2 regions of the Hyphomicrobium sp. DY-1 genome follow, and region 2 is predicted to be linked to the other one. Evidence: riboswitches for the same ligand, from Rfam matches in the RefSeq annotation. Region 2 holds a riboswitch; the other holds the start of a gene.
What was found. Region 2 has a riboswitch for cobalamin ahead of RLW41_RS11810 (TonB-dependent receptor plug domain-containing protein). Riboswitches for the same ligand answer to the same signal wherever they lie in the genome.

Region 1 (15,789 bases), 420 kb from region 2:
GACTAACGCGCCTTTACCTCACCCAAGGGGACTTCAATGACGGACCTGATCGAAGCCGTCGGACTTGAGAAACAGTTTGGCGAGATCAAAGCCGTTGATGGCATATCGCTCAAAGTTGCAAAGGGCGAAGTTCTAGGATTTCTCGGACCGAACGGCGCCGGTAAGTCCACGACGATGAAGATGATCACCGGCTTTCTCGAACCGGATGCCGGACGGGCCGCAATCTGCGGCGTCGACGTTTTCGAAAATCCGAAAAAAGCCAAAGTACTGTTCGGTTACGTACCGGAAGGGGCGCCGTCCTACGCTGAAATGACGCCGCGCAGTTTTCTCACATTTATCGCGGAAATTCGCGGTTATCGCGGTGTGGAGCTTACGACCCGTATCAATCGCGCGGTCGAGCGTGCGGGTCTCGGTACCGTTTTCGATCAGGTGATCGACACGCTGTCGAAAGGATATAAACGGCGCGTCGGCCTCGCGCAGGCCATTTTGCATGATCCGCCCGTGCTGATCATGGACGAGCCGACGGACGGTCTCGATCCGAATCAAAAGCATCACGTCCGCGAGCTGATCAGCGATATGTCTTCGGACAAGGCGATCATCATCTCGACTCATATTCTCGAAGAGGTCGAGGCCGTCTGCTCGCGGGCGATCGTCATCAATCGGGGGCACATCGTCGCCGACGGTACGGCCGACGATCTGATGCAGCGGATGCATTATCACGGCGCGGTGTCGCTCAAGGTCATTGCCGAGCGCGGGGACGCCGCGATCAAAGTGCTGTCGAGCGCGAGCAGTGTTGCGAAGGTCGAGACGCTCGGTAAGCCGAACGGCCATTTTCTGCTTCGCGCGATCCCGAAGCAGAAGGAGATGGCCGCGGCCGAGGTGGCGGCGCTGCTTCGCGCGCAGAACATTCCGGTCGATGAGCTTTATGTCGAGCGCGGTCGCCTCGACGATGTCTTCCGACAGATCACCATGCCTGAAGACGGAGGCTCGAATGGTTGAGACTTTCGATAACGCTTGGATTATTGCCAAGCGTGAACTTCGCGGATATTTCGCGACGCCGCTGGCGCTCGTGTTTCTGACGGTCTTCGTAGCTCTGACCGGTGCGCTGACGTTCTATGTCGGCAATTTCTTCGAGCGCGGGCAAGCCGATCTGTTTCCGTTCTTCGCCTATCATCCGTGGCTTTATCTGCTGCTCGTGCCTGCGGTGGCGATGCGGCTTTGGGCGGAAGAGCGCAAGACCGGCACCATCGAACTTTTGATGACTTTGCCGATTACGCCGCTTGAAGCGATCCTCGGCAAATTTCTTGCGGCATGGGCGTTTATCGGCCTCGCGCTGGTGTTGACGTTTCCGATCTGGATTACGGTCAACATTCTTGGTGATCCGGACAATGGTGTCATTCTAACGAGCTACATCGGCAGCTTTCTGATGGCAGGTGCGTTTCTGGCGATCGGCTCGTTCGTTTCGACGCTGACGAAGAACCAGGTCATCGCCTTTATCGTCGCGTCGCTCATCTGCTTCCTGTTCACGATGAGCGGCTTGGAGATGGTGCAGAGCGGGTTGAGGGCTTGGACGCCGGCGTTCTTCGCGTCTGCCGTTTCGTCGATGAGTTTCCTTTCGCATTTCGAGCAGATCACGCGTGGTGTTCTCGATTTACCGACACTCATCTTCTTCTTCTCGATGATCGTTTTCTGGCTGTTCGCGACGGTGATCGCGATCGACCAGAAGAAAGCGCAGTGAGGTTTGGCCATGTCGAACGGGTTTGGACCCGTCGCCGGTGCATTCAAAGCGACGGTGGCTTATTTCTCGTCATTCAAGAGATCGACGCTTGCCTGGGGCGGATTGGCGCTTGGCGCTGTTATCCTACTGTCGGTCAACCTTTCCTCGACGATCGATCTCAAGGCGTGGAGCGCCGACCTTACGCAAGATCGACTATTCACGATTTCGGACGGCACGCGTCAGATCCTGAAGTCGATCGACGAGCCGATCACGGCGCGGCTCTATTTTTCGAAAAACCTTGCCGACGCCTCGCCTGATATCGTGCGCTATTTCGATCGTGTACGTGAGTTGTTCGAGCGCTATCGCGATATCTCGGGCGGCAAGCTGCAGCTTACTATCCTTGATCCCGAACCGTTCTCTGATGCGGAAGACAAAGCTGTCGAAGGGGGCCTTAGAGGGCTTCGCCTCAATGCGGATGGCGACGTTGGATATTTCGGCCTCGTCGCGACAAACGCGACGGATAATCAGCAGGTCATTCCGTTCTTCGATCCGAGCCGCGAGTCGTATCTCGAATATGATGTCACGAAGCTTATATACTCGCTTGCCAATCCGAAGAAGCGTACCGTCGGCTTGATGACGTCGCTGCCTCTCGACGGCGGCAAGTCGCCGATGCGGCAGCAACAGATGCAGCCGTGGCTGATGATGGGACAGATCCGCGAGTTCTTCGACGTCAAACCCATCGACCAGGATGTGAAGGAAATTCCGGCCGGTCTGGACGTATTGATGGTGGCGCAGCCGACGAAGCTGACGCCGGATGCCGCTTACGCCATCGATCAATACGCGCTGAAAGGCGGCAAAGTCTTGATCTTCACCGATCCGGTTTCGGATACGGCGGAGATGCAACTTCTGCAGAACCAGGGCAATGGCGAGAAGGAGTTGACGAAACTTCTCGCTGGCTGGGGTGTAAACTACGACGGATCGAAGGTTGCGACGGACATCAAGCACGCGAGGCGCGTACAGTTCCAAAACCCACAGACGGGGCAGCCTGCGGTCACCGACTTTGTCGCGTGGCTTGGGCTCGACAAATCAAGCATCAATCCGAAAGACGTGCTGTCGGCGGGCATTGATCAGATCAACGTCGCGTCGGCAGGCTTCTTGAGCAAGAAAGACGGCGCGACGGTCGATTTTTCGCCCATTCTGGAGACGAGCGACAGCGCCGAGGCCGTCAACGTGAAGGATGTCGGCTATGGCGCCGATCCGCTTGCTCTGTTGCGCAATTACGTTTCCGGCGGTCACAAGCTCGTGCTTGCAGCGCGCCTTTCGGGCGACGTGATGTCGGCGTTCCCGGACGGTCCGCCAAAAGCCGCGGATGCAGCGGCCAAGAAAGACGAGAAAGACAAGTCTGCTGGTAAAGCCGGTACTTCAACGGCGGATGCGGCGAAAAAGGATGCAGTACCCGCCGCCCCGTCGGACACCGCCAAAAACGACCAAGTCAAATCGGGCAAGATCAACATCATCGTCGTTGCCGATACGGACATTCTGGCGGATCAGTTCTGGGTGAATACCAGCCTCGGCCAGGACGTCGCCATTCCAACGGCGCACAACGCTGCGTTTGTTGTCGGGGCGCTTGAAAATCTTTCCGGCAGTAATGCGCTCATCGCGCTGCGCGGGCGCGGCGTCAAAGACCGGCCGTTCACGCTGGTCGAAGATCTGCGCCGGGGCGCAGAGCAGAAATTCCGTGCGAAGGAAGAAGCGCTGGAAGACAAGCTGAAGACCACGCAAGCGGAGCTGCAGAAAATTCAAGCCTCGGGGAATGGCGGCAGCGCGATCCTTTCCGATAAGGAACAGGAGACCGTCGAGAAGTTCCGCGGCGAGATGGTCGATACGCGGCGTGAACTCCGCAACGTCAAACTCGCGCTTCGCCAGGACATTGATAACCTCGGCGGCTGGCTGAAGTTCGCGAACATCGCTCTCGTGCCGTTGATGCTCGGCATGGCGGCAGTCGGCGTGTCGTGGCGACGGACACGCCAGCGCCGCAAGACACCGAAGAACGAACGCTGAGGAGGACGCGCGATGAAGCCCAAGACCTTCGTAGCTCTGCTCGGTGCAGCTATTCTTTCGCTGGCGGTTGCGGTGACGGCATTCGTGTCGTCGCGGCCTTGGTCGCCGACCGCCATCATCCACGGCGAAGCGGCACTGCCGGCGCTCACTCCAGCGGAAAATAAAGTCGCGGTGATCGAAGTCGAGCAAGGCGGCAATACGATCAAGCTTGCGCTGAAGGACGGCAAGTGGGTGGTCGCGAGCCAGCAAGATTACCCGGCGAATGTCGAAGCCGTCCGCAAGCTGCTGCTCAATGCGTCGGAAGCATCGCTCGTCGAACGTAAGACGGCGAAGAAGGATATGCTGCCTATTCTCGGTCTCGGCGATCCGAAAACAAGCTCGTCGCGGCTGATCCGGTTTCTCGATGCGAGCGGACACGCCATTGGCGAGATCGTGGCCGGCAATAGTAAGGCGGATGCGTTCGGAACCAACAAGAACGGCACATATGTTCGCAAGCCGGGGACCGATCAAAGCTGGCTCGCAGACCGGCCGATCGATGCGTCAGCCAAGCTCAGCGATTGGGTGAAGACGCGCGTCGTCGATATTCCGACGAATTCGATCAAGACGGCGTCGATCGAAGTTGCGGGGCAACCGGCTTATCAGATCGATTCGGAGAAGGACGGTTCGCATAAGCTGGCGCAGATGCCGGCCGGCAAGAAGCTGAAGTATGTGAACTCGGTCGATGAGATCATCGAGTCCGCAAGTTATGTCGACTTCCAAGGTGTGCGTAAGGCGGACAAATCCGAGACGCTGCCGGACGCTGGGAAGGTGTCGTACGAGACCGACAAGGGCTTAAAAATTCAACTCGACGTCAAGTCCGACGGCAAGCAGGCCTGGGTCATCGTCACGCCTTCAGGCACTGGCGACGCTAAGAAGCAGGCCGATGATATCGCGGCGCTGACGACCGGTTGGGAATTTAAGATTCCGGTGGCGAAGGTGTCGGGCCTGCTTAAGAAACAAGACGATCTGTTGGAAAATACAGGGTCATAACGCCGTAACGCCGCAGGTTTCGGGCCGGAAAGCCGAGCGCTTGCGCGGCGGGCGTCGAATGGTGCTATAGGTCGGGATTGCCGCAACGGCATTTCCGACCGAACGCATTTATTCACCATGACCGACCGCAAGACCAGCGACCACAATCAGCAGCAGGACGGCCGGGCTTCGCTCGAGCAACTCGTCCGCTGGCGCCGCGATGTCCGCCGTTTCCGGCCGGACCCGGTTCCTGACGAGCTGATCGACCGCCTTCTGCGCCTTGCGGATCTGGCGCCGTCGGTCGGTAACAGCCAGCCGTGGCGCATCGTCAACGTGCGTTCGGCCGAGACGCGCTCAACCATCATCGAGAATTTCCAAGTGGCACGGGACCGGTCGGCGGAAGCCTACGTCGGGGATCAGGCCGATCTTTATAACCGGCTCAAGCTCTCCGGCTTTGATGCCGCGCCGGTGCATCTCGCGGTGTTTTGCGACAGGAGCGCTTTGCAAGGCCACGGTCTCGGCCGGCAGACGATGCCCGAGACGCTCGATCATTCGTGTGCGTGCATGGTGACGGTGCTGTGGCTTGCGGCACGCGAGGCGGGACTTGGGCTGGGCTGGGTGTCGATCATCGATCCGGCGGAGGTTTCAAAGGCGCTCGATGCACCTGCCGACTGGAAGCTCGTCGGCTATCTTCTGCTCGGCTGGCCGGAGGAAGAGCATCTCGATCCGGAGCTGCAACGTTACGGTTGGCAGCCGCGCACGCCGTTCGAGACCCGCTATTTTGAAGCCGGATCGATAGCGGAGCGGGCCAGCGTGCAAGCTGACGAGCCAAAGGCATCCGACGTGCCAATGGGAACGGTTACATTGGTTGGTGCCGGTCCGGGCGATCCGGAGCTTTTGACGTTGAAGGCGCTGAAGGCGCTGCAATCCGCCGATGCCGTGCTGTTCGACGATCTTGTGGCCAAGCCGATCCTCGAATTCGTCCGGCCCGGCGCGCGGATGATCGACGTCGGCAAGCGCGGCTATCGCACATCCTGCAAGCAGCCGGACATCAACGCGACGATGGTTTCGCTGGCGCGCGAGGGCCTCAAGGTGGTCCGCCTCAAATCTGGCGATCCGCTGATTTTCGGGCGCGCGGGAGAGGAGATCGAGGCCTGCCGCAGCGCGGGCATTCCGATCAGCATCGTGCCGGGTGTGACGTCGGCGCAGGGTGCGGCCGCCAGCCTCAAAGTTTCGCTGACGAACCGCGATCACGCGCGGCGGCTGCAGTTCATCACGGCGCATGATCGTCGCGGACATCTGCCGGAAGATATCGATTGGAGCGCAGTTGCCGACAGCGCGGCGACGACGGTCATCTACATGCCAAAGCGCACGCTTGCGGAACTGACCGACGTGGCACTGGTGCACGGCCTCGATCCCAATACGCCGACGATTGCGGTTGCGAATGCGACGCGACCGGACGAGCAGGTTTTCATAGCGACCGTCGCGACCATCGCGGCTGAGCTTCATGCGGCGCATCCGGACGGTCCGGTGCTTGTGATGGTCGGAGAAGCGCTGCGCTACGCGACTGTTCGCGATGTCTCGGAGCAGGCCGATGCTATCGTTGCGGCGGTCGATGCCATGCCGGGGCAGTCATGATGATGTGGCGTGCTCTGTACGTCCTGCCCGCATAGCCGCCCGTGACAGCCGCACAAACGCTTTTCGTCCTTGTCGGCGCTCTCGCGCTTGAGGCCACGTTCGGATATCCGGACTGGCTTTATCAGCGCATTGGCCATCCGGTATCGTGGATTGGGCGATTCATTTCCTTTCTCGATAAAAAGCTCAATCGGGAAACCGACAGCTCGCAAGTCAGGCGCAACAAGGGCGTGCTGGCGCTCGGGATTCTTATCGTCATTACCGGTGTCATCGCCTGGGCGTTGGAGCAGTTTTTCGATCACGTTGCCTTCGGGGCGTTTTTCATTGCGCTCTTGGCGTCGATGCTGATTGCAAGCCGGAGCCTTTACACGCACGTCGAAGACGTGGCGCGGGCGCTTGATCAATATGGTCTGGACGATGCGCGGCAAGCGGTTGGCCGCATCGTCGGGCGCAATCCGAAGACGCTCGATGCGCACGGCGTGGCGCGGGCGGCTATCGAAAGCCTTGCTGAAAATGCCTCCGACGGCATCGTGGCGCCGGTGTTCTGGTTTGCGATCTTGGGGCTGCCGGGCCTTGTCGTTTACAAGGCCATCAACACGGCTGACAGCATGATAGGGCATCGGACGCCGCGACATGAGGCGTTTGGGTGGGCTTCGGCGCGTCTGGACGATTTTGTCAATCTTCCTGCTTCGCGATTGACAGCCCTGCTGCTGGCGCTGGCGAGCATCTTCACGCCGGGTGCGTCGGTGGCGGGAACTCTCGAAGCTGTGGCCCGCGATGCATCGAAGCATCGTTCGCCGAACGCGGGCTGGCCGGAGAGCGCGCTCGCGGGCGCACTCGGGCTGAAGCTCAACGGTCCGAAGGTCTACGGCGAGACGCGCGTTGAAGATGCCTACATGGGCGACGGCAAGCGCGATGCAACAGCAGAAGATATTCGCGCTGCGCTGCGGCTGACGACGACGGCTTGGGGCGTCATGGTCGGCAGCCTGCTGCTCATCGCAATCATCTTGCCAGGCTGAGGAGCTCTTCGATTGCGATGTGTTGGGCGAGGTGCTCGGCAAAGCGATCGAGGATGGCGTCGATTTCTGTATCGTAGCTGAGCGCAGATGTTTCCATGCCCAAAGAGGCCAGAAAGGTCCGGCGTGCAGCGTCCGACGTAAATAGGCCGTGAATGTAGCATCCCGAGACGCGGCCGTCTGGCGAGGTGGCGCCGTCGCGGTGGCCGTCGGGGAAGGTTACCATGGGGCGCGCGGTGTCTGGCCCAGTCGTCTTGCCGACGTGCATTTCATAGCCTTCAAACGGCGCTATGGAACCCGTAAGCGTGCCGGAAACGCGCTCTAGCGTTTTCTCGGTGCCGAACTCGGTTTCGATATCGAGAAGGCCGAGGCCATCGACGGCGCGCGGCGGGCCTTCGATGCCGTTCGGATCGGCGATGCGCTTTCCCAGCATTTGATAGCCACCGCACAGCCCGAGTACGCGGCCGCCGCGGCGAACATGCGCTTTGATGTCGATGTCCCAGCCTGCGGCACGCAAGGCTGTTAGATCATCAATCGTAGTCTTCGAGCCCGGGAGCAGAATGAGATCGGCAGAAGCCGGAATCGGCTGGCCCGGTTCGATCAGCTCGACGATGACGCCAGGTTCGTTGCGCAGTGGATCGAGGTCGTCGAAATTCGAGATGCGCGGCAGCAGCGGTACGGCGATACGCAGCTTCGTCTCGCTGCCAGACTTCGACGCTTTCATAAGATCGCGCAATCCGAGCGCGTCTTCAGCGGGAATCTTGTGAGCATCGGGGAAGAACGGCACGAGGCCGAGCGGCGTCCAGCCAGACAGATTGGCGATTGCCGTCATGCCATCGGCGAAGAGCGTCGAGTCGCCGCGCATCTTGTTGATGATGAAGCCGCGCACCATGGCCGCGTCGTCGGGATCGAGGACGTGGCGTGTGCCGACGACGCTGGCGATGACGCCGCCGCGGTCGATGTCGCCGATCAGTACGACCGGAACGTCGGCGGCGCGTGCGAAGCCGAGATTGGCGATGTCGTTCGCACGCAGGTTAATCTCGGATGCGCTGCCTGCGCCTTCGACGAGAACGAAATCGGCGTTCGCTTTGAGGTGCGCGAAGCTGTCGAGAACGGCAGGCAGAAGCTCTTTCTTTTTCGATTGAAAATCGCGCGCTTTCGCCGAGCCGCGCATTTTGCCTTGCACGACGATCTGCGCGCCGGTTTCGGTCTCGGGCTTCAGCAGCACCGGATTCATGTGCACGGATGGCGCAACGCGCGCGGCTCGCGCTTGCAATGCCTGGGCGCGGCCGATTTCGCCGCCGTCGGCCGTGACCGCGGCATTGTTTGACATGTTCTGGGGCTTGAACGGAACGACGCGAACTCCGCGGTTGGAGAACAAACGGCAAAGCCCGGCGACGATCAGCGATTTGCCAACGTCGGAGCCGGTGCCTGAGAACATCAACGCGCGCGCAGGCATCAGAATTCGATGCCTTCCTGAGCTTTGATGCCGGCGGCGAAATGGTGCTTCACGGCGCCCATTTCCGTCACGCCATCCGCGAGCGCGATCAATTCCGGCTTGGCGTTGCGGCCGGTGACGACGACATGAAGATCGGGTCGCCGCGTGCGGAGCGTTTCGAGCAAGTCATCGAGCGGCAGATAGTCGTAACGCAGTGCGATGTTGAGTTCGTCGAGAATGAGCAGACGAATGGATGGATCGTCCATCAGTTCTTTTGCCTTCGCCCAGGCGCGCGTGGCAGCGGCAATGTCGCGGGCCTTGTCTTGCGTTTCCCAGGTGAAGCCTTCGCCCATCGTGTGCCAGGAGATCTGATCGCCGAAGCGTTCCAGCGCATCGCGTTCGCCGGTCTTCCACGCGCCTTTGATGAACTGGACGACGCCGACGCGCCAGCCGTGCCCGAGCGCGCGCAGCACGAGGCCGAACGCGGCCGTCGATTTGCCTTTGCCGGGGCCGGTGTGGACGAGCAGCACACCTTTTTCGATCTGTTTCGAGGCGACCTCGGCATCTTGCACGGCTTTGCGCTTAGCCATCTTGGCTTTGTGACGCTCGGCGTCGTCGACCGTGGTGGGATTGTTGCTCACGGCTCAGCCTTTCAATGTCAGCGGCAGTCCGGCGGCGACGAAAATGACCTTGTCGGCGGCGGCTGCGATCTTCTGATTGAGGCGGCCGGCTTCGTCGCGAAAGGCGCGGGCGAGCGCGTTGTCCGGCACGATACCGAGGCCGACCTCATTCGAGACCATCACACAGGGCGCGACGCGTTTGGCGACGGCGGCCAGCAATGCGTCGCTTGCCTCCGGAACGGGGCGGTTGGCGTGCATCAGATTGGAGGTCCAGAGCGTCAGGCAATCGACCAGAGAGGGAAGCTCTGCAACGCGGTTGGCCAGCACGTCGGCGATTTCGAGGGGCGATTCGTGATCGACCCATCCCGCGCCGCGGCGGCTCTTGTGGTGCTTGATGCGGCTGTGCATTTCGTCGTCGAACGCTTCCGCCGTGGCGACATAAGCCCAAGGCCCGGGAATGCCTGTCAAAAGGCGCTCCGCGTAAGCGCTTTTGCCGGACCGGGCGCCCCCGAGGATGAGGGTCAGCTGCGGGAGGTGCAAAGTCGTCATTATAAACTTTCGGTCGTGCCGCAGAGGCCGCTATTGCGATTGACGTAAGATGTGGGCTCACTTATCGATTGGGACGACGGTCCCTCGCAAGAGGGTTCAAAAGGGAATGCGGTATTTACTCCGCAGCTGCCCCCGCAACTGTGCGCGGTGAGCATAGGCGAGAACGCCACTGGGCAACAGCCCGGGAAGGTCGCCTAATGCCAAGACCCGCGAGCCAGGAGACCTGCCGTCAACGAGATTTCCAACTTATCGCCGGTGGGGCGAGAAAGGTTAAGATGCACTTCAGAATATCCCGCGCGCTATACCGCGCGTCTGGCCGGTCTTCCGAAAATTCAATGTCTGTGGAGGCGGGGCAATGAGCACGCGCAAGGTTCCCGTCACGATCGTCACCGGCTTTTTGGGAGCGGGCAAAACGACACTCGTTCGCCATGCCGTTGAGAACGCGCAAGGCCGTCGCTTGGCGCTGATCGTCAACGAATTCGGCGATGTCGGCGTGGACGGGACGATCCTCCGGTCGTGCGGCGTTGAGAATTGCCCGGAAGAAAACATTATCGAGCTGACGAACGGCTGCCTGTGTTGCACCGTCGCTGACGATTTCATTCCGACGCTTGAAGCGCTTTTGGCGCGCGAGCCCGCGCCGGAGCACATCATTATCGAGACGTCAGGCCTCGCGCTGCCGAAGCCGCTGGTCAAAGCCTTCGAGTGGCCGGATATCCGTAATCGTGTGACGGTTGATGGCGTGGTGACGGTCGTCGATGCCCCGGCCGTGCGCGCCGGTCGCTTCGCCGACGATCCGGTGAAGGTCGCGGCGCAGCGCGAAGCAGATCCGTCCGTCGATCATGAAAATCCGCTGGAAGAGGTTTACGAGGATCAGCTGCTCTGCGCCGACCTCGTCGTGCTCAACAAGTGCGATCATCTTTCGCCGGAAGACGCGACTTTGATCGCGCAAGACATTCGCAGCATGGTGCCGCGGGCAATCAAGATCGTGGCAACGCAAAATGGGGTCGTTCCGACAGATGTGCTGCTCGGCATTTCGGCAGCTGCGGAAGATGATCTCGCCGCTCGACCTTCGCATCACGATGCCGAACCGGAACACGATCACGACGATTTCGAGACGTTCATTGTCGAAGTGCCGGAGCTGTCGTCGCCTGATGATCTTGCTCAGCGGGCGAAAGCCATCGCGAACGATCACGACGTGCTGCGTGTAAAGGGCTTCGCGGCCATCGGTGGGAAGCCGATGCGGCTCCTTTTGCAAGGTGTCGGTGAGCGGATCGACACGCGTTACGAACGTGCATGGCAATCGGGCGAGGCGCGCGTGGGCCGGCTGGTCGTCATCGGCCAGAAGGGGCTTGATCGCGACGGCATCACTCGGACCCTGACGGGCGCTGCCTGATGCATATCGTCGTTCGCGAGAGCCGGGATCTGGACGAGGCCGCCGCGCCTCAAGATCTCGGACTCGCGCCCGCCGATATCGTTTTTCTGTCGTTTTCCGATTCCGACCTTGCGATGGCGGCGGCTGCGTTTCGCGGCACCGAGAGCACGCAACCGAGTGTGCGGATCGCAAACCTCAACGCCTTGCGCCACCCGATGTCGGTCGATCTGTTTGCCGACGCGACGCTGAAAGGTTCGAAGGCCGTGATCGTGCGCCTGCTGGGCGGCCTCGACTATTGGCGGTATGGCGGCGAGCAACTCGGGCGGCGCTGCCGCGAACTGGGAATCACACTTGCTATCGTGCCAGGCGACGGGCGACCGGACATTCGACTCTCGGCGTTGTCGACGCTTGGTCCAGATGAGCTGGCGCGGCTTGAGGCTCTGCTCGATGTTGGCGGCATTGAGAATACACGCATGGCTTTGCTGGCGACGCTCGGCAAACGCGACGCGCGTGGAGAAATTGCATCGCCGCGAGAGATTCCGAATTTCGGCGTCTATCGGGAAAGCGCGCAATCCGGTGCTACGCTCGGGGCGGCTGCCGTTGTTTTCTATCGTTCACATTTGCTTGCGGGCGATGTTGCGCCAGTCGATGCTTTGGTGGACGCACTTGAAGATCGCGGCTTGGCGGGGGCGGCGCTCTACGTTCCAAGCCTGAAGGCAGCGGATGCCGCGGCTTGGCTTCAGGATGAGCTGCAACGTCTCCAGCCGAGCGTCATCGTTAATGCGACGGCGTTTGCCTCACGCGACGGCGCGGATGCCTCGCCGCTCGACGTTGCGGATTGTCCGGTCTTGCAGGTCGCGCTCGCCAATTCGACGTTTACGCTTTGGGAGAAGTCGCAGCGCGGCCTCAGTGCCGCTGATCTTGCGATGCACGTCGTTTTGCCGGAGCTCGACGGACGGTTGTTTGCGGGCGTCGTATCGTTCAAGGAAGCGGATACGCTGGGGACGGAACTCGGCGTGTCGTTGCTGCGCCATGTGCCTTATAAGCCAAGCGTTTCGCATGTTGCCGAGCTTGCCGCGCGTTGGGCGAAGCTTCGTTCAGCCTCGCGCCATGATCTTCGCATTGGTCTGTTGCTCTCGACGTATCCGGGGCGGCCGGATCAGATCGCGCACGCGGTTGGACTTGATGGCCTTGAGAGCGCGTGCAGGATCGCGTCGCATCTCGAAGACGCGGGTTATGACGTCGCCTATCGTCCGTCGGACAGTCGCGATCTTGTGGCGCGACTCGATCCAGCACAGGCAATCGGGTGGCAGCTTGATGCTTACCGTTCAGCATTCGATGCGCTGCCAGAAGCCTTTAAAGAAAGCGTCGTCAGCGCCTGGGGACCGCCAGAAGATGATGACGCACTCGTTGGTAACACGTTCCGCTTTCGTGTCGCGCCGTGCGGAAGTCTTTTGATTGGACTGCAGCCGGAACGCGGGCAGGCGCTTGACCGGAAGGCGCAGTATCACGATCCGGCGACACCGCCACGGCACAGCTATGTCGCGTTCTATCTCTGGCTAAGACACGTCGCAAAGATCGATGCGCTTATTCATCTCGGCGCGCACGGCACGCTCGAATGGCTGCCGGGCAAGGCCGTTGCAGGCAGCGAAACGTGTGCGCCGCGCGCGCTGCTTGGTCCTACGCCGATGATCTATCCGTTCATCGTCAATGATCCCGGCGAAGCGGCGGAGGCGAAGCGGCGGCTATCTGCCGTGACGCTCGGACATAAGCCGCCGCCGATGACGGAAGCCGGTTTGTCGGGGCCGTTGAGTGAGGTTGATCGGCTGGTCGATGAATTCGCGTCGGCGGAAGGTCTTGATCCGAGGCGGCGCAAGGTTCTGTCGGATCAGATCGTCGACGCCGCCATTCGTGCCGGAATTGCGGCCCAGTGCGGCCTCGATGCGGGCATGGCGGCGAGCGAAGCGTTGACGCGCATCGACGCCTTTCTGTGCGATGTGAAAGAGCTGTCGATCCGCGACGGGCTACATATTCTCGATAAGGGGGAGCTTGAAGCGATCACGCGGGCGCTTGCTGGAAAATTCATCGCGCCGGGTCCTGCTGGAGCGCCGAGCCGAGGGCGATCTGATGTACTGCCGACAGGACGCAATCTTTTCAGCGTCGATCCGCGCAGCGTGCCGACCGCAACGGCGTGGGCGAACGGCAAGCGTGCGGCGAAAGCTATCCTCGATCGCTATCTCTCCGATCATGGCGAATGGCCCCGCGCGATCGTGCTCGATCTTTGGGGCAGCGCTACGCTCCGTACTGGCGGCGAGGAACTCGCAACCGCGCTGGCGCTGCTTGGCGTCCGCCCCGTCTGGGATCAGCGTTCCTATCGCGTGACGGGCGTCGAGACCGAGGCATTGGCGGAGCTTGGCCGTCCGCGTGTTGACGTGACACTGCGGATCTCAGGACTTTTCCGCGATATGTTCGGAGCGCAACTTGCGTTGTTTGATAGCGCCGTCGCGCTCGTTGCCAGTCTTGAAGAAGATGTCGGCGATAATCCGCTGCGCCAGGCCTCGTCGTCCGAAGCAAAGCTCGATCGCATTTTCGGACCCGCCGGCGGCAGCTTCGGCGCTGGCGTAATGCAGCACATCGACCGCGGCGACTGGAGCGAGCGTGACGATCTTGGGCGGTCGTATCTCGTCAGCACACTGTCGGCGTATCGCGGCGATGGCTCGGAAGCGACGAGCGCGGGCTTCGAAAGACGCGTGAAATCGGCAGACGCCTTCGTGCATGTGCAGGATCACAGCGAGATTGATTTGCTAACCGGCGGTGACTTTGCGGCACACGAAGGTGGGTTCGCGGCTGCCGCTGCTTCTCTCGGAAACGATCGCGTAGCGCTTTATCATGGCGATACGGCAATGCCAGATGCGCCGCGCGTTCGCACGCTGCAGGAAGAATGTGCCCGCGTGATTCATGGGCGCGCTGCGAACATCCGCTGGATCGAGGGCCAGATGCGTCACGGCTTCCGCGGCGGCGCGGAGATGGCGCAGAGCGTTGACGCGGCATTCGCCTTCGCGGCGACGGCGCGGGCCGTCGACAACGGCGGCTTCGAGCGGCTCTACGAGGCATATCTCGGTGACCCAGTGGTCGCAGCATTTCTCGCGCGCGAGAACCCCGACGCAATCGCGGCAATGCGGCGCCGGTTCGAGGAGGCGATTGCGCGCGGGCTTTGGCAGCCGCGACGCAACGATATCGGCGAACTCGCAAACAAAGACGGTTCATCGCGCGAGGCAGCGGAATGACGTCGGCGGATCATTTGAGGAAAGGCTGGTGCCCAGGCGCGCATCGTCCGATGCGTTCGGGCGACGGGCTTCTGGTGCGTGTGCGTCCGCGCGCGGGCGCTCTTTCGCTCAGTTCGTTGCGAGCCATCGGTGCGATCGCCGCTCAGTTTGGGTCCGGCGATATTGATTTGACTAATCGCGGCAATCTGCAGATCAGAGGCGTGAGTGACGGCGCATTCGCAGTGCTTCTCGGTGCGCTGGATACGGCAGGTTTGCTGGATCCGTCTGCGGACGCGGAGGCCGTGCGCAACGTCGTCGTCGATCCGTTGAGCGGGCTTGATCCGCGGCGCGCGGATATTTGCGATCTCGCGGCAGCGTTGGAGACGGTCCTACTGCGAGATGCGCGCTTATGGTCTCTGCCCGGAAAATTCGGTTTCAGTTTTTCAGGCGTGGCGACGCCGCGCATCGGCGGACGCAGCGCGGATATCATGATGTCCGCGCGCGATGATTGTTTCTCAATCGTGCTCGATGGTGCGATTGGGATGGGCTGCGAAGTTGCGCGCGGAGAGGTCGTCGATGCCATGCATCGTCTGGCGCTGGCGTTTATCGAGCTGAAGGCAAATGACGCGAGTTTTCGGCGTATGCGCGACGCGGTTGCTCAGTTCGGCGTCGCAAGGGTATTTGCAATGGCAGGTTTGCCGCTTCCGACGCCCCTGGGTGAAGCGGCTGCAGACAGTGTGCCTGTGGGATTGTTGCAGCGGAACGACAGCGTGTTCGGAGCTGGCGTCGGTTTTCCCTTCGGGCGGATTACTGCTGATCAGCTTGCCGCGCTTTGCGATCACGCGACAGTGGCGGGCGCTGAAGACGTTCGCACAAGCCCAGAACGCGTGCTCGTCTTTCCACTGCAGGATGCGATGCATGCGCACGAATTGCTTCGGGGCGCCAATGCCGCAGGACTGATCGTGCAAGAAGACGATATACGGCTCGCGATGGATGTCTGTCCGGGCTCGCCTGGGTGCAAAAATGCACGCGCCAATACGCGGCGGGACGCGCAGCGCTTTGCCGACACGTTTGAGGGTTCGCTGCACGGCTGCTCGCTGCATATTT
Region 2 (15,789 bases):
CTGCCGAACAGGCATCCTTGACCTTCTGTGAATAGGCCAGGGCCGATGTGCTCACGAGGCCGACCGCACCTGCGGCAATTACAAGGTTCAGCGCGATTTTACTTTTCTTCATTGCGTCCTTCCCAACAACTTGCCCCTCAACTTTCTTAACCCGAATTGCCAATGCCACGACATTGGTTTCCACGTTATGCATTTTGCACGGATGGAGGCTAATGTGGCACTTCGCGCCATGAACCTGCGATGAACCCGCATTGTCTCGGCCGCATCTTGCAACCCATTTCAAGATAACCATATTTTTGCCGCGATGAACCTTCGCGTTTGCTGGCCGCCAGAAAGCCCTTAAAGTCGTTGGGATGTGCGGTTGTACTGGATTTGGTTCGCAAATCTTCGGGACAGGGTCGCGATGACGGACGGACTGAGCGTTGGTTGGCGTTGGAAATCGCTACGCAGCGGCATCTGCGGCGGCGCCGTATTGGCTATGTCGCTGCTTTCGAATGCCGCCGCCTACGCCGTTAGCGATCGCGTCAAAAGTGCCTGCCGAAACGACTATTTTCAACATTGCAGCCAATACATGGTCGGCAGTGAAGAGCTTCGCCAATGCATGCGCAAGGTCGGCGAAGACCTCTCGACACCATGCCTTGTAGCCCTCGTTCAGGACGGCGAGATCACCAAGCAGGACGTTGAACGCCACAACGCCGCAAAGACTGCGGTCGAGAAGACCGGAACAGCGAAGACTGGGCCCACCAAAAAGACCAGGGTCGGCCAGGCGGCAAACGAAGCGATGGAAGACCCCAAGGCCGCGGCAGCCAAGGCAACAGCCGCTCAGACCGCCAAAACGCATAAGACGGCCGGCAAGAAAAAACATGCCAAGAAGACGGACGCGGAGAGCGCCGCGAAACCAAAGAGCGCAACTGAGCCAGCCGTGACGTCGGCCAAAACCCACCACTCCGGGAAGAAAACCAAATCGGCGAAATCGACGAAGGCAGCCAAGACGACCGCCAAAAAACCGATCTCTGGCAAAAAAGCGAAGGCGAAAACTGCCGCGAAGACCGCCACGAAAAAGGCTTCGCACTCCAAAAAGACCGCCAATGCCGCTCACGCCAAAACCAAGTCCGCAAAGACGGCAAGCAGCGCCGGGACAGCCGTTAAAACCAAGAAAACCTCAAAGAAAAAGAGCACGGCCAAACATGCAACAAAACCTGTTGACGCGACGGCGCCTTAAGGATTTTGACAAATCGCAAACGACCGCCGCGCAGGACAGGCGATCGTAGTCAGGCACTCCGCCCTTCAGGCCAGCCCAATGGGAGAATTCATGTCAGGCCATTTCCACGCTGTCGTTTGGATCGATCACCACGAAGCCCGCGTTTTCCACTTCAGCGCTTCAGAGGCCGATACCATCGTTGTCCATCCCAAGGATCCTGTCCGCCACATCCATCACAAGGCGAATTCCATCGGCAGCGGCCACGCGAGCGAAGATCAGGAATTTCTGCAAAATGTCACGAATGCGCTCGCAGATGCCGGAGCCATTCTCGTCACCGGCCCGGCCAACGAAAAGAACGTCCTTGTAAACCATATCGCACAGCACGCACCTGCGCTGAAGCCAAAGATCCAAGGCGTCGAAACGCTCGGCCATCCCACGGACGGTGAGGTGCTGGCGTTGGCACGCAAATTCTTCTGGGAAGACCACCAGGAACCGCCCCGCGTCAGCTAATTACGATGGGTCGAGCCTCCTATAGCGGCTTGCTTCGCGGCATTGCTAAAACGCCCGATTAACGGCGGCGTGGATAGCGACAGATCGCGGATAGCGCGCTAGATTTCCCCTCCAACGAGCAAAAACGTCGACGGACCGATCCCCAAGGGAAAAAGTATCTATGTCGAACAAAGACCCGATGAGCTGGATGTTGTCCGAGGCCGTCGAATCCCTCGCCCGCGCCGAACGCATGCATCGCCAGTTTTTCCGGCTGCAGCCTTCGGGGCCAGCGAACGAACCTTCGTGGGAACCGCCTATTGACGTTCTGGAGACCGAAACCGAAATCCTGGTGTTCGTGGCGTTGCCGGGCGTCGATCCCGACAACGTCACAGCCGCCATCGACAACGGCGTTCTTGTCGTCTCGGGACGCCGTGTCCTGCCGCGCGAGCTTCGCGACGCAATCATCCACCGCCTCGAGCTGCCGCAGGGCCGCTTCGAGCGCCGCCTTCAATTGCCGGCGGGCCGCTACGTCGTGCGGCAGTTCGTACAAAATGGCTGCCTTGTCTTTTCGCTGACAAAGGCCGGTTGAGGGATTCCCAATGAAGACACTCGGTGAGACGAACCCACCCACCTCGGAAGGCTCTGCGCCTTCGAGTCAGGGCGCTACGCCGAACATTGCACTACCGTCGGACGCACTGATCCTCGTGCCGGTTCGCAAGCTTGTGCTTTTTCCGGGCCTCATTCTGCCGATCACCGTCGGTCGCGCGAAATCCATTTCCGCAGTTCAGCAGGCCGTGCGTGAGGAACGCCAGATCGGCATCGTCCTGCAACGCGATCCGGAAAACGATGATCCCGGCCCCGACGATCTGCACCGTGTCGGCACACTTGCCAACATCGTCCGCTACATCGCGGCGCCCGACGGAACGCATCACATCGTCGTCCAAGGCGTGCAGCGCATTCGCATCCTGGATTTCCTTCCCGGCACCCCGTTCCCGGTGGCTCGCGTAGTCAACATTCCCGAGCCCGAAACGCGCTCGACGGAAATCGAAGCGCGCTTCCGCAATTTGCAGGCCCAGGCGCTCGAAGCCGTTCAGCTTCTGCCGCAGGCGCCGCCGGAACTGATCGCGACGATCCAGAACGCGACATCCCCGGCCACCCTCGCCGATCTCGCGGCAGGCTACATGGACATCCCATCCGAGCAGAAGCAGTCCATCCTCGAAACTGTCGACCTCTCGACGCGCATAGACCGCGTCTCGGCGCTCCTTGCCGAGCGCATCGAAGTCATGCGTCTCACCCAGGAAATCGGCCGCCAGACCAAAGCTGCTTTCGACGAGCGTCAGCGCGAAGCCGTGCTGCGCGAGCAGATGGCCGCCATTCAGCGCCAGCTTGGCGAAGGCGACGGCAAATCGCAGGAGGTCGCCGAGCTGACGGAGGCCATCGCCAAAGCGAAAATGCCTCCCGAAGTCGAGAGCCAGGCCAAGAAGGAACTCGCACGCTATCAGCGCATGCCGGAAGCGGCAGGCGAAGCAGGCATGATCCGTACCTATCTTGACTGGCTGATCGAATTGCCGTGGAGCTTGCCGGAAGTAAAGCCGATCGACATCGCCGAAGCCCGGCGCATCCTCGATCAAGATCACTTCGGCCTCGAAAAGATCAAGACGCGCATCATCGAATATCTCGCGGTGCGTAAGCTGGCCCCTCAGGGCAAGGCTCCGATCCTGTGCTTCGTTGGTCCCCCAGGCGTCGGCAAGACGTCACTCGGCCAGTCGATCGCGCGCGCCATGGGCCGCCCGTTCGTACGCGTCAGCCTCGGCGGCGTTCACGATGAAGCCGAAATCCGTGGCCATCGCCGCACGTATGTCGGCGCGCTGCCGGGCAACATCATTCAAGGCATCAAGAAAGCCGGGGCGCGCAATTGCGTCATGATGCTCGACGAAATCGACAAGATGGGCCGCGGCATCCAGGGCGATCCGTCGGCCGCGATGCTTGAAGTTCTCGATCCTGAACAGAACGGCACCTTCCGCGACAACTATCTCGGCGTGCCGTTCGACCTGAGCCGCGTCGTTTTTATCGCGACAGCGAACATGCTGGACACAATTCCTGGCCCGCTGCGCGACCGCATGGAGATCATCAGCCTTGCGGGCTATACGGAAACGGAAAAGTTGCAGATCGCGCGCCGCTATCTCGTCAAACGCCAGCTCGAGGCCAACGGCCTGAAGCCGGAGCAAGCCGATATTGACGACGAAGCAATCGCCGCGATCATTCGGGGTTACACCCGTGAGGCCGGCGTCCGCAATCTCGAACGCGATATCGGTCAGGTGTTCCGCCACGCCGCCGTGCAGATCGCGGAAGGCAGCACCCAGCATGTCCATATCGGCGTCGCGGACGTCAGCGCGACGCTTGGACAGCCACGCTTCGAGAACGAAGTCGCCATGCGCACCAGCGTTCCGGGCGTCGCGACAGGCCTAGCCTGGACACCCGTCGGCGGCGACATCCTCTTCATCGAAGCGACCCGCGCACCCGGCAAAGGCGGCCTGATCCTGACCGGCCAGCTCGGAGACGTCATGCGTGAAAGCGCCCAGGCGGCGATGACGCTCGTCAAGAGCCGCGCGACCTCGCTCGGTATCGATCCCGCCATTTTCGAACGAAACGATATCCACGTGCACGTCCCCGCCGGGGCTACGCCAAAGGACGGCCCGAGCGCGGGCGTCGCGATGTTCATGGCGCTCGTCTCGCTGCTGACGAACCGCACGATCCGCAGCGACACCGCAATGACTGGCGAAATCTCGCTGCGCGGGCTCGTGTTGCCGGTCGGCGGCATCAAGGAGAAAGTTGTTGCAGCAGCCGCGGCCGGCATCACCCGCGTGATGCTACCCGCGCGCAATCGCCGAGACTACGACGACATCCCGGAGGATGCCCGCAAGCACCTGGAGTTCATCTGGCTCGAACGCGTCGACGATGCTGTAGCTGCAGCGCTCGAAAGCGCGCCTTCCGAGAAAGTGCAAAGCTGATACTGCCGCTCGCCGAGCGATAGGGAATTGCAATTGCGGCCAAGCTCTAGCAACCATACGGCAAATGAGCGAAACCGCACTTTCCAAAAGAGTTGTCTACGCCGCCCTCATCGGCAATCTGCTCGTCGCCGCCACTAAATTTGTCGCCGCGGCGGCGACCGGAAGCTCGTCGATGCTGAGCGAAGCGGTTCATTCGCTGGTCGACACCGGCAACGAAGCTCTGCTGCTCTATGGCTATTTCCGCTCCAGCCGCCGACCCGACGACTCGCATCCCTTAGGATACGGTCGCGAACTCTATTTCTGGAGCTTCATTGTCTCGTTACTGCTGTTCGCGATCGGTGCGGGCGTGTCGATCTATGAAGGCATCGCTCATATCATCGAGCCTAATCCGATCACTAATCCGGCCGTCAATTATATCGTATTGGCGCTGTCGGCGATCTTCGAAGGCGCGTCTTGGTGGATCGCTTTGAAGCGGTTCGGCAAGCTCAAAGGGCGGCGCAGTTATTGGGAAACGGTGCGCGACAGCAAAGATCCGCCCTCGTTCATGGTGCTGTTCGAAGACACTGCAGCGCTCATCGGTATTGCAATTGCGGCGGCCGGAAACTTCGCCGCACAGCATTGGGATATTTCCTGGGTCGATGGCGCAGCGTCGATTCTCATCGGCATCGTTCTCGCGATCGCCGCGACTGTCCTTGCCCGCGAAAACAAGGCGCTCCTTATCGGCGAGCGCGCCAGCGACGAAGTGATCAATTCGATCCTCTCGCTCGCGATCGGAGAACCGAGCGTCGATGGTGCCAACAACGTCTTCGCGCTGCATTTGGCGCCCGATCAGATTCTGGTCGCACTGAGCCTAGAATTCTCCGATGAACTTCGCACACCGCAAATTGAAGCCGCCGTCGTCCGTCTCGAAGAGCGAATTCGCGCCAAGCACCCGGAGGTCATATCGCTCTTCATCAAGCCGCAGACGCGCCGCACGTTCGAAAAAATGCGCGCAGAATTCTACGGCGATAGCGAAGAAACCGGCTGACGACGCAACAGCGGAAACGGCGTCGACGTCGACCTTTAAACAGCCAAAACCTTGCGATCGCGGGATTGCGTGCGATGTGCGTAACGCGAATCGAGGCGGCGACGTAACGCTTCTGTATGTTCCCAGTGATCCCAACCCTTCGCGGGTGCCTGCCAAGCTACCGGTCCAGCCAATCCGCCTCCTTCATGAAACGAGGACACGAACCGTGAAAGCTTTTATTATCCTCGCCCTCGCAGTCTCTTTCTTGGCGGCCGATGCCGCGCAGGGGGCTCCCTTGGAATCGACGTCCGCTTCGACGACTTATCACCGCGTTGCGATCGACGGCATCGGCATATTCTATCGCGAGGCCGGCCCGAAGAACGCACCGGCGATCGTTCTGCTGCATGGCTTTCCGTCGTCCTCTCGCGAGTTCGACACGCTCATTCCTCTGCTCGCGACGCGCTATCATGTGATCGCACCGGATTTTCCGGGCTTCGGCCAGAGCGACGCGCCCCCACCGTCAGCTTATGCTTACACGTTCGATCATCTAGCGAACACGATGGACGCGTTCCTCGATCAACTCGATATCAAGACGTACTCGTTCTATCTCCACGATTATGGTGGACCTGTAGGATTCCGCATCATGCTCGCGCATTCGGAGCGCATAAAGTCGCTCATCATCCAGAACGCAAACGTCTACAAGGAAGGTCTGGGAACCAAGTGGGCGACTATCGCAAAGTACTGGTCCGATCCGAAATCCCACCCCGAGGTATTTGAAGCATTCGTTTCGCGGACAGCGACCGAGCAGCGCCACACCTTGGGCACATCGCATCCGGAGCGTTACAATCCAGATACGTGGACGGACGAGTACGCTCATCTCTCAAAACCCGGACAGCACGCCATACAATCCGCGCTTCTCTACGATTATCGCACGAACGTCGCATCCTATCCGGAATGGCAAGCGTGGCTGCGGGCGCACAAGCCGCCGACGCTGGTGGTGTGGGGACGGAATGATCCCTCGTTCATTGCGCCGGGTGCCGAAGCATTCAAGCGCGACCTACCCGATGCCGAAATACATTTGCTTGATGCGGGACACTTCGCGCTGGACGAGAAAAATGACGACATCGCTCGTCTGATACTCCAATTCCTGGCGAAACGTGTCGACCGGGCCGCGCCCTAAGAAGCGGCGGCACCCTCCGGGCGGCAAGTAACAAACCGATCCCAATGCACGTAGTGCTCGACGGCAGGGCAGTCATGCTTGCCGCGATCTCTCATGTTCGCTCAGCTTTCCAAGAATTCAACCCGGAGCATCCGATGACCCCCCGCATCGCAATCATATTAACCGGCGTCTTGATCGCCGCAGGAAGCAGCGTCGCGCAGGCAAAGCCTCACGCCAAGAATCCCGATAAGGCACAGATCGTCGCCGTAGATCGCTTCAGCGCCAAGGCGGCGCATTTACAATTGCGCACCTCGACCAATGGCATCCCGGGCCCCAATAAGCCCGTCGATTTCGACAAAGGCCCTTTCATTACCACCGGACTGTCACCTACCACGGGCAAGCCGGTGCGCTATTACAATTTCGATGTCCAGAATCTGACCCCTGCTCCCGTCTATGTCTTCTATCGCAAGGGTGAGAAAAGCCCGATCTCAGATCAGCTCGACATCATCGACAATCTGCCGGGAGAAAAGGGCTATAACGATTTCCGCCAGGTCTACAAAGTCTCGGTTCCATCCGATTATGTGGCGAATTCAATCACCGATAAAACTCAATTGCGCCAGTACGGTTACACGATCGAGAAAACCGATACCCTGTTCAACATGCCTGTGGTTCCCGACAAATCGGTTGCGAGACAACGTTTGAACGGTGAGAGCGCCGAACTGCAGCGCGCCTGGTACAAGGGCAAAGTTGCGAAGTATTTCGCTTTCAACGAAGCGCCGCTTTCTGTGGCTGGGGCGGACGTCCCCATTTCGCCGATCTACGTAACTTTCAATGTCAATCCCAATGAGCCGAAGGGCGGTCCAGGTTCGGGTTTCCGCAGCGAACCCAACTCCCCGCAAACCCACAACGTCCCAGCCACGCTTCCGGGCGAAGAAGGTTATTCGCCGCTGTGGTCGGTCAACGTCTACGACAATGCCGATTGGTCGAAAGTCAGCAATCTGGATACCGCGCAGAACGCCAAATTGCTCGGCCCAGGGGTCGCAAACGTGAATTGCCCGATCGTTTTCGTCACCCCTTGAGGTGACAAGAATGCGGAGACCACCGGGGCCTCTGACACTCCCGCACTTCGCCGCGCGTGAGCCGCGTTACCGGCCACGCCGCGAATTGGCCCTATAAGCTGACCGCGGGATGACGGCATCGTCGTCCCGAGATCAACAGAAGTTGAGATGGTTCACGCCGTGCGCAGAAACCAACGGGCGAGCGAAACGGCTCGCAATGACGGACAGAATCAACAACCCAGCAAACGAAAGGGCGTTGACTTCAAACACTCGGGCGACGGTTGCGACCGAGAAGGCATCATCCGAGCTTCCGAGCGGGATGCCTGCGACGTAGAGCGCCAGCTCATAGGCAGCGAAAGCCAGCAAGAACGAGACGGTCAGAAGCCCCGGCCAAGCGCGGGTCATCCCAGTTGCAAGCCGAGCAGCAGCGAATGCAGCGATCGTTGCGACGCCGATCGCCGCGCCCCAGGCATACGACTCGAACGTGTGCGGATAGCTCAGGAACGCATAACCGACGATCTGGTTGGTGAGCCATGCCGTGACGACGAGCGCCAATCCCGTGCGGGCATCCATTCGTGTCGCCGCCAGCGCTGCAATAGCGGCGAGCGGCGCGGCGCAGGCGAACGCGAAGCTGCCGCCAACGCTCAAAGCTGCGATGAGCGCCACCCAAATGGCACTCAGGGCAAGCGAGGAGGAAAACGTCTGATCGTCAAATCGGGAACCAAATTTCATTGTCATGTCCTTCTGAAATCGTTCTCTGTCGGACGAAAGCGCCGGGACGGGAGGCTATCCGTAAATACCATAGCCGTCGCCCGCCAGAGAAGCCCTTAGTTCGTAAACCTGATACCGCCATAGGCGCCGATGCCGGTCGCCAGGAAGCCGTCAGGAATCTCGTAGTGCTCGTCGAAAAGGTTATCGATGCGGCCGTAGATGCTCATATTGTCGGTCAGCTTGTAGTCGGCCGCGACGTTGACCACCGTGAAGCTCGGCAAGATCTCGTTCTCGAATGTCGCGCGATTGATGTCGAGCGAGTCACCGTAGTAGAGCACCGCACCCGTCAGGAGCAGCTTGTCCGTCGGCGTCCATCCGAGAGTGACGCTCGCCTTGTTGTGCGGGCGGCGCAGAAGCCATCCGCCCGTATCTTCGTTGGTTGCCTGCGTGTAGGTATAATCCGCACGGATACGAAGATCCTTCGTCAAATCCGCTGAAATAAACGCTTCGACGCCATCCGTTTTCGCCTTACCGACATTGGCATACGTTGAAACGAAGGTCGTTGGATCGTAAGTGCTCTCGATCAGATCCGTGATGTCGTTCCGGAAGTAGGTCGCGCCAAACTGTGCGCGGCCACCGAAAATTGCTTGCTCGAAGCCGACATCGTAACCGGTATTTTCCTCCGGTTTGAGATCAGGGTTTCCATAGAAAAAGTAAGCGGGATAATCCTGAAACCGCTGGCTGAGGCTCGGCGCTTTGAAGCCTGTGCCAATGCTGCCCTTGATCTTGGTTCCTGTGCTCTCGATCACATAGGCCGGCGCAACGCGCCAAGTCGTGTGACCGCCGAAGTTCTCGTTATCATCGTAGCGCACGTTCGCCGCGACGAAGAGATTGCGAATGACCTCAGCCTGAAGCTCCGTATAGACACCGTTGTTCCACTCCTCGGCGAATGTGTGCTGGCCCTCATAGGAAGAACCGCCGCCCGAAAAGACCTCATTGATCTGGCGGCCATCAAATTGCTCGATCTGATGTTCGGCGCCTGTAACCAGCGTATAGCTCGGCGCGAGGTTCCAAACATTGCGCCAATCGTACTTAACCCGGTCGCCTTGATAGTAGCTGTTGCCAGTGAGGTTGACGTGGTCGATATTATCGGTCTGAGAGTTGGAATAATTGATGCCGAAATAGTTCGTCAGATTGCTGAACGTGCGCCAGACTACTTCGCTGCGCGAGTAAAAATCATCGACGTCGGAACCCGATTGATATGGCGCCGGATAAGATGTGTTTGTGAACGGATCGTAGGCGTCACCCGTGTAATGCAGCGTGCCGTCGGTATATCGGGCGACGAGATTGACCGTCACATCCTTGGTGATATCGACACCGACTTTCGATGAGTAGGTCCAGTTATCGTATCGGTTCGAATGACGCTGCTCTCCCGGAAGAAGTAAATTCCCGGGCGTCACGGGGATGTCGTCGGCGCGAAAATGCGAGACATTGAAGTAGTAGTTGTACTTGTTCGTGCCACCGCTAATGCTCGCAGCCTGATTGAACGTCCCAAAAGAGCCGCCCTCTATCATTGCGGTCGTCTTCGGCGGACCATAGCCCCTCTTCGTGTAAATCAGGATCACGCCACCGAGCGCATCCGCGCCGTAAAGACCACTCTGCGGACCGCGCAAAACTTCAACGCGTTCGATATCCATGGCGAGCATCTGGCCCAGATCGAACGTGCGATTGGGTGTGGTCGGATCGCTGACGTCGATGCCGTCGATCAGAATCTTCGTGTGATTGGAGTTCGTTCCGCGCATGAACACCGACGTCTGACCGCCAGGACCGCCGGTCTGCACGATGTTAAGGCCGGGAACCATCTTCAAAACGTCAGGCAGCGTGCGGCGCTGTTGAGCCGCGATTTCTTTTGCGGTGATCACGGTGACGGAACTTCCGATCTGATCGACTGGCTCGGGCGTACCCGTTGGAGACACCGCGATGTCAGAGGATTCGGCGGTCGCCGAAGAACCGCTGGAATTCGAAACGGCCGGCGTTGAAACCTGTTGGGCCGCTGCCGGCGCGTTGACCTTTTTGGACGGCGCATCGCTGTCGTCGTCCGCCATGACGTTGACCGCCGGCAACTTGGTATTCGGCGAAGCTGGAACTTGCGCGCTCGCTTCCTGAGCTGAAATTCCAACTGTTGCAAAGGCGAACGCTATCCGCATTTTTCGCCGTCTTGACACGCGCAGCATGAGACCCCCGGTCGCTGAAATCGGGGTGAGTTTCCAATTCGATCTGCAGATGTGCGGGATACGAGCGCGCGGACTATGCGACGCGGCTCTTGAAAGCTGCGTCCCATGAATGCCTGCACACTTGAAAGTTTTTATCCGCTCAGCATAACGACCTGCACGACCGAAGTGGTTGCCCACCGGTTGACATACAGCCGCCGCTACGGGTTTCCGCTCTACCGCGCCCTGCGCACGGGAGATGGGCAGCTTGTGCCGGCAGGTCTCCTGACTTGCGGCTCAGGCGTCTTCTCCGGCCTTCCCGAGGATCTCTAATGCAAGATCTTCAGTGGCTTTAGTCGGAGCCGACTCGCCGCTTACAGTTGCGAGGGCAGTCTCGGCATTGGCGCAAGAAGCGCCGCACCGCGTTCCCTTTTCATGACCGCTCAGCTTTCGCCGAGGGCCAACCGTCACGCCAACGATAAAGAAATAAGTCGGCCGAGCTGTCAATCCGAGATTTAAAGAAATTCAGCAGCACGCGTTTTGCGGATTTGCAATGCATTTGCCGCTGCCTTCCGGGAATCGGACAAATTCAGCATACGGATGTATCTCCCTGGATATTTTTCGAGGATGATTACGACCGGCGAGGATTGGCTTTTCTTTCTTCGCAACCTTTCGAGATCAGTGCTTCGACCATCACACGCGCACTGGATGAATAGCACGACCCTCCACTCCAAAGACACGCTCGTAGCGTTTCATTTCCGCAGACTCTCCCGTAGCTTTCGCGGAATTGTCAGACAGCTTGACCGCCGGTTTGCCATTGACGCGCGTGACCTTGCAGACAAGCGAGATCGCATCAAGACCAGGAGCGCCGTCCGGATCGCAGCCGCGAAAATCATTGGTGAGATTGGTGCCCCAGCCGAAGCTGGTTCGCACCCGCCCGTGAAAATGACGATACGTGTCTTCGATACTGTCGATATCCATACCGTCGGAGAAGATTAGTAGTTTTCCGCGCGGATCGACACCGTGCGCCTTCCACCACGCGATAATCTGTTCTCCGCCCTCGATCGGAGGCGCGCTGTCCGGGCGAAAGCCAGTCCATCCTGCAAGCCAATCGGGCGCACGCGCCAGAAAGGCTTTGGTTCCGAAAGTATCGGGCAACGCGATCAGCAGATTCCCGCGGTATTCCTGCCGCCATTGCTCCAAGACGCGATAGGGCGCCTTCGCCAAGTCCTCGTCACTATCTGCAAGAGCCGCTTCCACCATCGGCAATTCGTGAGCGTTGGTGCCGATAGCTTCTAAGTCGGCATCCATTGCAAGCAGCACATTCGACGTTCCGATGAAGTGTCCGTCCAGCCCTTCTTTCAGTGCTTCGACGCACCAACGTTGCCATAGAAATCCGTGCCGACGCCGCGTGCCGAAGTCGGAAACGACAACGTCCGGCAGAGCGCGCAGCCGCTCCACCTTCTGCCAGAGCTTCGCCTTGGCGCGCGCGTAGAGCACGTCGAGCGCAAAGCGACCCTTGGCGCGCATCGCGGCGCGCGACCTGAGTTCGTTGACGATCGCCAACGCCGGAATTTCCCACATGGTCGTGTGGGTCCAAGGCCCTGCGAAATCGAGTTCATACTGACCATCGACTTTGCGAAGCTCATAATCCGGCAACTGAAAATCGGCGAGCCATGCGATAAAGTCGGCACCGAACATCTGCGTTTCGCCGTAAAAGCTGTTACCGGCGAGCCAGATCAGCTCCTTCTTGGTAAAACGTAGAGCACGCGCATGATCGAGCTGAGCACGCAACTCGCCCTCATCGATGATGTCGGCAAGACGCACATCCTTCGAGCGGTTTATGAGCGAGAAAGTCACCCGCACGTCCGGGTGGACCTTGCGGATCATTTGCAGCATCAGCAATTTGTAGAAATCGGTATCGAGCAAACTGCGGATGATCGGATCGAGCCGAAAATTGTGATTGTAGGTACGCGTCGCAATGTCGGTGACGGTCATGATGTCAATCTAAGATGATGCGCTAAATGATGAGCTACAGCAAACGCCAAAGTTATCAGCAGCAATAGTGGATAAGCCCTGAAGCGCCATACCTCCAACAGTTCTATTTGCACATGGCATTGTGAAGCCGGTTCATCAGATCTACGGCATCCGTCACGGTATCTGGAGAGACCGCAGCCTCAAGAACCTCCTCAATCCGCATCACCTCAGCATTTGCCGCCTCGGCCTTCAGACGCCCTTTGGGCGTTAAACGCGCAAGCTGCCGGCGACCATGATGAGCGTCCTGTCGGCGCTCCACGAGCTTCCATCCTTCCAGCTTCGCCAAAACGCCCTGCATCGATTGCGGCGTTATGAATGCGCGCTCCGCAAGATCCGCGTTGGTCTGGTCCGGCCTCGCATTCAATTGGGCGAGCACCGCATATTGCGCAGGATTGAGCCCAAGGGGCTTTAAAGCCTCCTCCAAACGGCGATGCAGGGCATGCTGAGCAAGCTTCAGCCGGTAACCCAGCAGCGGGGTCATGTCCTTGTTCATTGCAATATCAGCCGCCTTATATTATATCAGGTGACTGATATTATCACCGCACGCCAAGGAGGCAACGATGAGCAGACTGACTGGACCCGATTTTATCGCCATCCAAACCGAAGACCTTCAAGCTGCCCGAGCCTTCTATGGCGACAAGTTGGGCCTGCCCCTGTTGCAAGAGACGCTCGAAGCGGTCGTCTTCAACAGCAAGCCTGTTCCGTTTGCGGTCCGAAAGCCGCTGATGGATCTGGAAGCCGCTCAAGGAAAATTGGGCTGGGGCATTGCGCTATGGTTCGCCTGCGATGATGCCGACGCGCTGCACGAAGAATTAGAGGCAGCAGGAACACCCATCATCTTCTCGCCGAAGGACGGCCCATTCGGAAGGTATTTCGCGTTCCGCGATCCATTTGGCTACACGATCACGGCGCATACCGTATGACACGCTAATGGATCGGCATTGCAAATCGCGAAAGCAGACTTCGACAAATTCGAGGCGCGGCGGAAACGTGATCTCAAGATTCCAGATGCAGCGGAAAGCAATTTCCACCGGCCCCAGCCCATACCCAATCGATTAAAGAGGGAAATCTGCGGCACAAGCATCAGTCGTTCGCAAGGGTAGTCAAAACTGGCGGTGCGGACGGTCTGACGCGAACTCGTGTCTCGCAAACCAAATTCCCTGCGTTTTAAGCGAAGCAGCGAACTTAGCGCGCGATCAGACATCTAAGCCGAATGCGGAGCCACAGTACTGCGCCCATCCGTTGCTGTCCGCATTCGGATTACGAGTGGGCGGCATAGCTAAAGGATCGAAGCCTCGTCACGACCCTTAGCGGTCATCACGCTAACTCGGAACCCCGTCGCTTGTTTTGCGATCAACAGAGAAAGCAGACACCGCCCCTTGCTCGCTCCGGTCCGAAAGCTGAGCAATTCTCCACATGGCGGGGCCAAGCGCACCTCACCTTATCTCACAAGGAGGAACTCGACGATCGCGACAGCGATAAGCAATGCGGAAATGCATTTCCAAAGAAGAACCGGATTGCGCCTGAACAGCGGCACCGCATTTCGTGGCGGCAACACATTCAGCATCCCTGTTTCAAGCTGGTAGATCAGCTCTTCCACGTCTGCAAAGCGGTCGTCTCGGCGCAGGGAAATCGCTTTCATGATTGCGGCCTCCAATCGCGCCGGCATCTCAGGACGGTATTGAGAAGCGGGGATGGGTGGACCAAAAAGAGGCGTAGTAAATGGTGCGGTCTCTCCATACGGATAATGCCCCGTGAAGAGGCGATAGATCGTGACGCCGAGAGAAAATTGGTCGGAGATGGCATCGCCAAGCTCTCCTTTGAAGAGTTCGGGAGCCATATAACTCGCGGTTCCGGGCACTTCCTTTTCCGGAAGTTCTTTAAAATTTGGTACGCGTGCGATGCCGAGGTCGATGAGTTTGAGCCCTCCGTCACTCGTTAAAATGACGTTTCCAGGCTTGATATCGCGATGTGCGATGCCTCGCCGATGAAGCGAGGCAACCCCGCGGGATAATTTTAGTGCGATCGCAACCGCATCGCGGAGGGGAACCTGTTCTTCGGAAATTTTAGTCTCGAGGCTTTCGCCCGCATAAAAGGGCATCGCAATATAGAGCCGGCTTTGACTGCCTTCGGGCAAGGCCAGTGTCCGTCCCACATAGGGACTTTCGACTTGCCGCCCAAGAAAGCCCTCGCGCAGGAAGGCAAGCCTTGCACCATCCTCCGACAGCAACATCGTTTTTGGAAATTTCAGGACGATCCGATTTTCCCGATCTCTAGCGACGAAGATACGAGCGTATGCGGCGTCGGAGAGGAGATGTTCGAGACGATAGCCGTCGATTGTTTCTCCTTCTTCCGGAGGCGGTAGAATCGCGAGGCTATCCATTTCCGCCGCCAACGCATCAAAATCAACCGATGGCAGCGCAATGAAATCGACGACCAATGCTGTCACATTGTCCTGCGATCCGGCAGCAAGCGCTGCGGCTGTAATCGCATCCGCGTCAGCCTGCGAGCTTTTTCGAGCGCAAAGCAATCGAGCGATCTCTTGCTGCGTGAGGACCCCATGTACGCCGTCGCTCGTGAGGAGGAGCCGATCGTGATCGTCAAGTGACTGCCGAATGAAGTCCAGCCGTAACACGGGTTCAAGCCCAAGCGCGCGCAACAGAACTGCCCTATCATCGCTACTGATCGAAATGTGATCTTCGGTCAAGAGCGCCAACGCAGCACCACGCAAGTGCCAAGCCCGACTATCGCCGATATGCAAAACAAGTGCCTCTCGACCGCGAAGGACGACGCCCGTGAAGGTCGTTGCGGCGCCCTTCATAGTGGGCGTTCGAGCCTGAGCGTTCAGCCATCGATTGAAGCCATCCATGGTCTTTGTCGCCGCCGAAGCCACCCCACCCAGAGGAT

Region 1: another riboswitch for cobalamin. It lies ahead of cobW (cobalamin biosynthesis protein CobW); the one in region 2 lies ahead of RLW41_RS11810 (TonB-dependent receptor plug domain-containing protein).

The regions. Positions count from the first base shown of each region.
Region 1 is NZ_CP134870.1:2,909,844-2,925,632, forward strand. It holds gene RLW41_RS14030 (ABC transporter ATP-binding protein) at 37-999, shown strand; gene RLW41_RS14035 (ABC transporter permease subunit) at 992-1,738, shown strand; gene RLW41_RS14040 (GldG family protein) at 1,748-3,778, shown strand; gene RLW41_RS14045 (DUF4340 domain-containing protein) at 3,791-4,807, shown strand; gene cobA (uroporphyrinogen-III C-methyltransferase) at 4,925-6,424, shown strand; gene cbiB (adenosylcobinamide-phosphate synthase CbiB) at 6,466-7,440, shown strand; gene RLW41_RS14060 (cobyric acid synthase) at 7,424-8,896, opposite strand; gene cobO (cob(I)yrinic acid a,c-diamide adenosyltransferase) at 8,896-9,516, opposite strand; gene cobU (bifunctional adenosylcobinamide kinase/adenosylcobinamide-phosphate guanylyltransferase) at 9,520-10,044, opposite strand; cobalamin riboswitch at 10,105-10,290, shown strand; gene cobW (cobalamin biosynthesis protein CobW) at 10,400-11,437, shown strand; gene cobN (cobaltochelatase subunit CobN) at 11,437-14,703, shown strand; gene cobG (precorrin-3B synthase) at 14,700-15,789, shown strand, end outside.
Region 2 is NZ_CP134870.1:2,490,094-2,505,882, reverse strand. It holds gene RLW41_RS11855 (hypothetical protein) at 1-184, opposite strand, end outside; gene RLW41_RS11850 (hypothetical protein) at 404-1,222, shown strand; gene RLW41_RS11845 (translational machinery protein) at 1,313-1,711, shown strand; gene RLW41_RS11840 (Hsp20/alpha crystallin family protein) at 1,872-2,279, shown strand; gene lon (endopeptidase La) at 2,290-4,701, shown strand; gene RLW41_RS11830 (cation diffusion facilitator family transporter) at 4,766-5,728, shown strand; gene RLW41_RS11825 (alpha/beta fold hydrolase) at 6,003-6,887, shown strand; gene RLW41_RS11820 (hypothetical protein) at 7,022-7,945, shown strand; gene RLW41_RS11815 (hypothetical protein) at 8,078-8,656, opposite strand; gene RLW41_RS11810 (TonB-dependent receptor plug domain-containing protein) at 8,752-10,842, opposite strand; cobalamin riboswitch at 11,103-11,329, opposite strand; gene pncB (nicotinate phosphoribosyltransferase) at 11,539-12,843, opposite strand; gene RLW41_RS11800 (MarR family winged helix-turn-helix transcriptional regulator) at 12,947-13,375, opposite strand; gene RLW41_RS11795 (VOC family protein) at 13,443-13,805, shown strand; gene RLW41_RS11790 (serine/threonine-protein kinase) at 14,324-15,322, opposite strand; partial or broken gene RLW41_RS11785 (PP2C family protein-serine/threonine phosphatase) at 15,467-15,789, opposite strand, start outside.